Regions from separate parts of the Halomonas sp. ATBC28 genome, predicted to be linked through region 2. Evidence: predicted binding sites of a transcription regulator. Region 2 holds the regulator's gene; the other holds the start of a gene.
The links. The regulator LexA, encoded in region 2, represses DNA repair genes until DNA is damaged. The targets are predictions, from matches to a motif close to TACTGTNTANNTANACAGTA.
Positions count from the first base shown of each region.

Region 1: the regulator LexA is predicted to act here: its motif matches at 1,174-1,193, upstream of ruvA (Holliday junction branch migration protein RuvA).

Region 1 is NZ_VCQL01000016.1:103,267-106,974, forward strand. It holds gene aspS (aspartate--tRNA ligase) at 1-506, shown strand, start outside; gene ruvC (crossover junction endodeoxyribonuclease RuvC) at 586-1,149, shown strand; gene ruvA (Holliday junction branch migration protein RuvA) at 1,255-1,863, shown strand; gene ruvB (Holliday junction branch migration DNA helicase RuvB) at 1,950-2,987, shown strand; gene ybgC (tol-pal system-associated acyl-CoA thioesterase) at 2,984-3,397, shown strand; gene tolQ (protein TolQ) at 3,456-3,708, shown strand, end outside.
Region 2 is NZ_VCQL01000027.1:38,942-42,649, reverse strand. It holds gene E0L35_RS22615 (ribonuclease J) at 1-19, opposite strand, end outside; gene purU (formyltetrahydrofolate deformylase) at 250-1,104, shown strand; gene E0L35_RS22605 (energy-coupling factor ABC transporter permease) at 1,129-1,800, shown strand; gene lexA (transcriptional repressor LexA) at 1,809-2,489, opposite strand; gene E0L35_RS22595 (TetR/AcrR family transcriptional regulator) at 2,757-3,449, shown strand; gene E0L35_RS22590 (L,D-transpeptidase) at 3,427-3,708, shown strand, end outside.

The sequences.
Region 1 (3,708 bases), on a different contig from region 2:
CGCCACTGTGGGTAGTCGACTTCCCAATGTTTGAAGCCGACGACAGTGGTCGCCTGAGCCCGCTGCACCACCCCTTTACCGCGCCTTCCTGCACACCGGAAGAGCTCAAGGCAGACCCCGCCAATGCGCTTTCACGCGCTTACGATATGGTGCTCAACGGTACCGAATTGGGCGGCGGCTCTATTCGTATCCACGATCAGACCATGCAGAGCACGGTGTTTGAGATTCTAGGCATCGGTGAAGAAGAAGCCCAAGAGAAATTTGGCTTCCTGCTGGATGCACTTCAGTATGGTGCACCGCCTCATGGTGGCTTAGCCTTTGGCTTGGATCGCTTGGTCATGCTGATGGTCGGTGCCAAAACTATTCGTGAAGTCATCGCCTTCCCGAAAACCCAAAGCGCTGCCTGTTTGATGACCAATGCACCGGGCGAAGTCAGCCCCGAGCAGTTGAAAGATTTGAACATCCGCCTACGTCAGAAAGTCAAAGCGGAACCCGCCGCCGAATAAATCGGTTTGGATGGCTGCTCAACACCGACGCCACGGCGTCGGTGTTTTTGTATGTTCTAGTCACACGAGTATCGACGCCATGGTAGAGCAAAAGCCCGTCGTACCCATTCGCATTTTGGGCATAGACCCTGGCTCCCGGGTAACCGGTTACGGGGTGATCGATATTATTGGCGTTAAACCCTGCTACGTAGCGAGTGGCTGTATCCGCACGGCAGAAGGGGCCTTGGAGCAGCGCTTGGCGCAAATTTACGCCGGTCTTAGCGAAGTCGTCGGCCTGCATCGACCCTCCCAGGTGGCCATTGAACGGGTATTTATGGCCAAAAATCCCGATTCAGCGCTGAAGCTTGGCCAGGCTCGGGGGGCGGCAATGGTGTGTATGGCCAATCATGGCTTGAGCCTTGCCGAGTACGCCGCGCGGCAGATCAAGCAGGCGGTGACCGGCCAGGGCGGCGCGGACAAAGAGCAGGTGCAGCATATGGTGACCGCCATTCTGCAGCTCTCCGCTACTCCCCAGGCCGATGCCGCCGACGCGTTAGCCATTGCGTTAACCCATGCTTATAACGGCTCTGTGTTTAGCAGCCATGGCTTGCCCGCTGCGCCATCTCGGGGCCGCCGTCGCTCGACTGGACGCTGGCGGCTTTAATTCCCGCTGTACCGCTGGCTGAACTACTGGTCACCTGTACAGAGTCGCTTTATAGTAATCACCTGTTTTTCACTCTATTTTTTTCATTCCGGTGCGAGCGTATTTATGATTGGACGTCTGAGTGGTCAGCTAGTGGCAAAGCAACCTCCCTGGATTGTAATCGACGTTCATGGCGTAGGTTACGAACTAGAAACCTCAATGAATACGCTGGTCGCACTTCCTGCGATTAACGAGAGCGTCTCATTATTCACCCATTTAACCATTCGTGATGATGCCCACTTACTCTATGGCTTCGGCCGTGAGCATGAACGTGCTCTGTTCCGCGCCTTGATCAAGGTCAATGGCGTAGGGCCCAAGCTTGCACTCGCCATCCTGTCGGGTATGGACGAAGACGCCTTTATGCGCTGCGTCCGTGATGACGACAGCAAAGCGCTGACAACCCTGCCAGGAGTGGGTAAGAAAACCGCAGAGCGGCTGATTATTGAAATGCGCGACCGTTTTCCCGAGTGGGAAGATGGCAGCGACGCGCTACTGCCCCTTGAAGCCACCAATGGCCGTGCTTCTACCCGCGATAGTCTTGCCGATGCGGAAGCCGCGTTAGTTAGCTTGGGGTATAAACTGACTGAGGCGTCGAAAATGCTCGCCGATATCGACCCCAATCAGTCTACCGAAGCGCTGATTAAAGCCGCGCTCACCCAGCGCATGGGTGGCTAAGCAGGCAGCGGTGTGAGTACGAAATTGTGGGTAGTGGATAGACCTTTGTGAATAGACCTTTTGAATCGCCATAAAGAAGAGCACCTATGTTAGAACACGATCGGCTGATCGCCGCTGAGCCTGAACAGGGGGAGGGGCGCATTGATTACGCGATTCGCCCCAAGCGGCTGGATGACTATATTGGCCAGCCGCGTGTGCGTGAACAACTGGAAATCTTTATCGGCGCCGCGCGGCTGCGTGAAGAGAGCCTGGATCACACTCTGGTATTTGGCCCCCCAGGGTTAGGTAAAACGACCCTTGCGCATATTATTGCCACCGAGATGGGCGTCGGTATGAAGTCGACTTCCGGGCCGGTACTCGAGCGGGCAGGCGATCTAGCCGCCATGCTGACTAATTTAGAGCCTGGCGATGTACTTTTTATCGATGAAATTCATCGCCTGTCACCGGTGGTCGAAGAAGTGCTCTACCCGGCCATGGAAGATTTTCAGCTCGATATTATGATTGGCGAAGGGCCTGCGGCACGTTCGATTAAACTGGATCTTCCCCGCTTCACCCTGGTGGGCGCCACGACCCGGGCAGGATTATTGACCTCCCCGCTGCGTGACCGATTTGGTATCGTGCAGCGGCTTGAGTTTTATAACCTGGAAGAGCTAACAGAAATTGTCTCGCGTTCAGCGCGCTTGTTAGGAGTTGAAACCAGCCATGATGGCGCCATTGAAGTGGCCAGGCGTTCAAGGGGCACGCCGCGAATTGCCAACCGACTGCTACGCCGGGTGCGAGATTACGCCGAAATGAAAGGTAACGGCGTCGTCGATGTCGCCATGGCTGATGCGGCTCTCAATATGCTTAATGTGGATCACCACGGCTTGGATCATATGGATCGGCGGCTACTGCTGGCCATGATCGATAAATTTGACGGTGGGCCGGTGGGTATTGACTCACTCGCCGCGGCGATCAGTGAAGAACGTGACACGATCGAAGACGTTATTGAGCCCTATCTTATTCAGCAGGGCTTGATGATGCGCACTCCCCGCGGCCGGGTGGCCACCCGCCAGGCGTGGCTGCACTTTGAGCGCGTGCCCCACGAACAGGCAACCGATATGGAGGGAGAGCGCCGTCCGTGAGTAGCTGCACAAGAGAAGGTTATCGACTGCCGCTGCGCGTTTATATGGAAGATACTGACGCAGGCGGCATTGTCTACTACGTTAACTACTTGAAGTTTATGGAGCGTGCGCGTAGTGAATGGCTCCGCCAGTTGGGCCTGAATCAGCAAACGCTGCTAGACGAAGGTACACAGCTAGTGGTATACCGCTTGGCCTGTCACTACGCGAAACCGGCTTACTTGGATGACGCGTTGGAAATTAGTGCTCACGTTACCAACGTTGGGCGCTGTCGGATGACATTTGAACAGCAGGTTTGGCGTAATGAGGAACTCCTATGCTCTGCCACAGTCGAGATAGCCTGCTTGAGCACCGAACGTTTACGGCCAAAAGCATGGCCAGCATCGCTTAAAGTTTTGACCCAGGCCTCTTAACCAAGAGGTCACTCACTGCGTCGGCAATCCCGACCCTAATAGATTGATGAGGGCACCTGTGAACGATAACACCATGTCCATTCCCCATTTGATAATGAATGCCAGTACTGTAGTGCAACTGGTAATGCTGCTGCTACTGGTGGGGTCGATCCTCTCTTGGGTAGTGATTTTTCAGCGCAGTATTGCGCTGGGCCGCGCCAAGAAAGAGTACAACCAATTTGAGGAGTCTTTTTGGTCAGGTGTCGACTTAAACGAACTCTATCGTGAGATTCCTGCCGATGACCCGCGCCACGGCGCCGAGCATATTTTTC
Region 2 (3,708 bases):
CGTATAGCGTTAGATTCATTCCAATCTCACCGCATCCCCCCAGCGGCAACATGCGCAGCGGTGGACGACGACGGGGACGAATTTGAACGCGTGGTGAATGCATCTGTTATGAAAAACCTAAAAAGTAGTGACTTAACTATACGGGAAGGCAGGGGCAGCTAACAATCATCCATGGCCTTCCGATACACTATGCGACCTAAGCCGCTGGTTTGTCATAATTAACTTAGCAATAGGTCAAGAGTAGCTCACATGTCTCATTATTATCGTTTAGTAGTTTCCTGTCCTGACCGGGTGGGTATTGTTGCACGGGTATCGAGCTTTATTGCCCAGCAGGGCGGCTCCATTACCGAAGCCAGCCAGCACTCCGATTTAGAAACCGGCTGCTTTTTTATGCGCTACGAAATTCTGGCGGATTCGGTAGGTATGTCGGCGGAAGCGCTGAGCGCGGCATTTGAACCGATAGCCAGCGAATTCAATATGCAGTGGTCGCTGGTGGATACCCAGCAGCGTAGGCGCGTAGTGCTGATGGTGTCGCGGGAGTCACATTGCTTGGTAGATCTACTTTACCGCTGGCAGGCGGGGGAACTGGATTGCGACATTGTCGGGGTTATCTCCAACCATGATGATATGCGTTCGCTGACGGAGTGGTACGGTATTCCTTATCACCATGTACCGGTCGACCCCGACAATAAGCAAGCATCGTTTGCCAAGGTTCAGGCCGAAATCGACAGTGCCCGCGCCGACTGCGTGGTGCTGGCGCGCTATATGCAAATACTGCCCCCTGAGCTGTGCGCGCGTTATGCGGGGCGAGTGATCAATATTCACCACAGCTTTTTGCCCTCTTTTGCCGGGGCTAAGCCCTACCACCAGGCCTACCAGCGGGGGGTTAAGCTGATTGGCGCTACCTGCCACTATGTGACCGAGGAACTCGACGCAGGCCCTATCATCGAACAGGATATCCATCGCGTTAGCCACTGCCATACACCCACGGATTTAGTGCGCTTTGGACGTGATGTAGAAAAAGCCGTGCTCGCTCGCGGTTTGCGCTGGCACTTGGAAGACCGCGTGCTGGTGCACGGTAACAAGACAGTGGTATTTAGCTAACGCTCATCAACCTGAGAGGCAGCCATGTCATTCGCGCAAAGTGTATTAGCGCCCTGGGCGCTGCTGCTCACCTGGCTACTCTCGTTAGCAGTGATCGCATGGGCGCTTTGGGGGCGGCCCTGGCAGGTGTTGATAGCGGATTCAGCGCTTCAGCACCGCTGGCTGGGTGCTACGCTGGCGGTGATGCTGATGTGGCAGCTTCGTGCCCAGGCTGTTGATTGGCTAACGCTACACCTTGTTTTTACAGTATTGATGACACTCGTTTTTAAAGCGCCATTAGCGCTGATTAGCAACGTGCTGATCAACATTGCCATGGTGGTGATTGGCAGCAATGAGTGGATGTTGCTGGGGGCAAATGTGCTGGTTACCGGGATCGTCCCGGCGGCCGTTATTGGCACGGTATGGCGGCTGGTAGATCGCCGCCTGCCGGATAACTTGATGGTATTTCTGTTTGCCTGCGGCTTTTTTGGCGCGGCGCTGGCAACGCTGGGAGGAGGCTTGGCGGCGGTAGTGCTGATTATCGTCGCGGGTACAGACCCTGAGGCGATCTATCTCGCCCAGGAGTATGCGCGTTTTTTACCACTGCTAATGCCTTCAGAGGCATTTATTACTGGCATGCTGCTGAGCATCCTGCTGGTCTATCACCCAAACTGGGTGGCCACCTTCAATGACCACCGCTATATCGACCTGCAGTAGCGGATTTATTAGCCGAGTGCCTGGCCGTTGCCACCACGAATTACGCCGACTCCAACGCCTTCAATATCGAGCGCTTGAGAGCGCAGGTCGATTTCAATGGGCGCAAAATCAGGGTTCTCTGCAAACAGCGTCACTTGGTGCCCCTGGCGTTTGAAGCGTTTAACCGTTACTTCATCGTCCAGGCGGGCAACCACGATCTGGCCATCGCGAACCCGGTCAGTGCGATGAACCGCCAGTAAATCACCTTCCAAAATGCCAATATCCTTCATGGAAAGGCCGCGTACGCGCAGCAGATAGTCAGCTTTGGGAGTGAAGTACTCGGCCGGTAGCGGGCAGTAGCGATCAATATGTTCGGCGGCCAAAATGGGGCTGCCGGCAGCTACTTCCCCGATCACAGGCAGGCCAGTGGGTGGGGCTTCCACGTTGGTTGTGGGTAAGGCGGTGACTGCGCTATCCAGGACTTCTTGAGGTTCCTGGTTGGGCAGGCGGATGCCGCGAGAGGTGTTGCGGATAATGCGAATAACACCTTTGCGTTCCAGCGCGCGCAGGTGCTCTTCAGCCGCATTGGGTGAGCGGAAGCCAAGTGCTTTGGCAATCTCGGCGCGGGTAGGAGGGTAGCCAAATTCGCCCATGGTCTTAACGATAAAATCAAACACGTGCTGTTGGCGAGCGGTTAGCGGACGCGACATACCAGACTCCATAAATAGTGAATAGACAGTAACAAGTTAAATGTCGACTTAATCAATAAGTGTTTAAGTATACAGTATGTTCCTCTGTCCAGTATATGGCTTGTCAGTGCCTATTGCCGATGTCTATGCAATTTTTCTAATCGTTTGAAACTAAGTTTCTGCTTATTTAATACGTCACATTTTGTCAATAAATCAAGCGTTGAGCCCGCCTACGTTATGGCATAGTATTTTGCTATGTTTTAAACAACTGTTTCCCTGGAGAGCGACATGGCTCAATCTGATACGGTGACCCGTATACTCGACACCGCCGAGGTGCTGTTTGCAGAGCGGGGTTTTGCTGAAACTTCGCTGCGCAACATCACTAGCAAAGCGCGGGTTAACTTAGCCGCTGTTAATTACCATTTTGGTTCCAAAAAAGCCTTGATTCAGGCCGTTTTTGCCCGCTACCTGGATCCGTTTAGTCAGCGCTTTCATACTGCTCTAGATGAGCTCGAGGGCCAACACGCCGGGCGCGTTATCCCGCTGGAAACACTGCTCGAGACCATGGCAACTACCGTTCTCGCGGTGCCCGCCGAGCGCAATAGTTTGAAAGTGTTTATGCGCCTGCTGGGTCTTGCCTACAGTCAAGCACAGGGACATCTAAGACGTTATATCCAGGAAGAGTATGGCGATGTGTTTACACGCTTCACCGAGCTTGTGCGCAAAGCAACGCCGGATCTGCCTGACGCCGAGCGTTTTTGGCGGCTACACTTTGTGCTCGGCACGGTAATCTTTACCTTGTCTGGCCTCGATGCGCTACGCGATATCGCGGAGAAGGATTACCACGAGCAGGTCTCTGTGCGTGATTTGGTCAGGCGATTGCTCCCGGTAGTGGTGGCTGCTATGAATGCGCCGTTACCCATAGCCCTTGACGGTGCCAAGCCAGAAGAAGGAAAACATGCGAACTCCTACGCTAGCTGAGCTACCTCCAACGGAACATATCTGGCTGGAGATTGATACTACCGAACAGTTGCTGCGCTGTTGGCGAGGGCCAAAAGTGCTCCATGAGTGTTCTATTTCATCCGGTGCTGCCGGAAGCGGGGAGCGCAACGGCAGTGGTAAAACCCCTCGCGGGTGGCACTATGTGCGCGCGGCCATTGGCGGTGATATGCCCGAAAATGCGGTGTTTCGAGGTCGCCGCTGGACGGGCGAGACATTTTCGCCCGAACTCGCCGAAGAG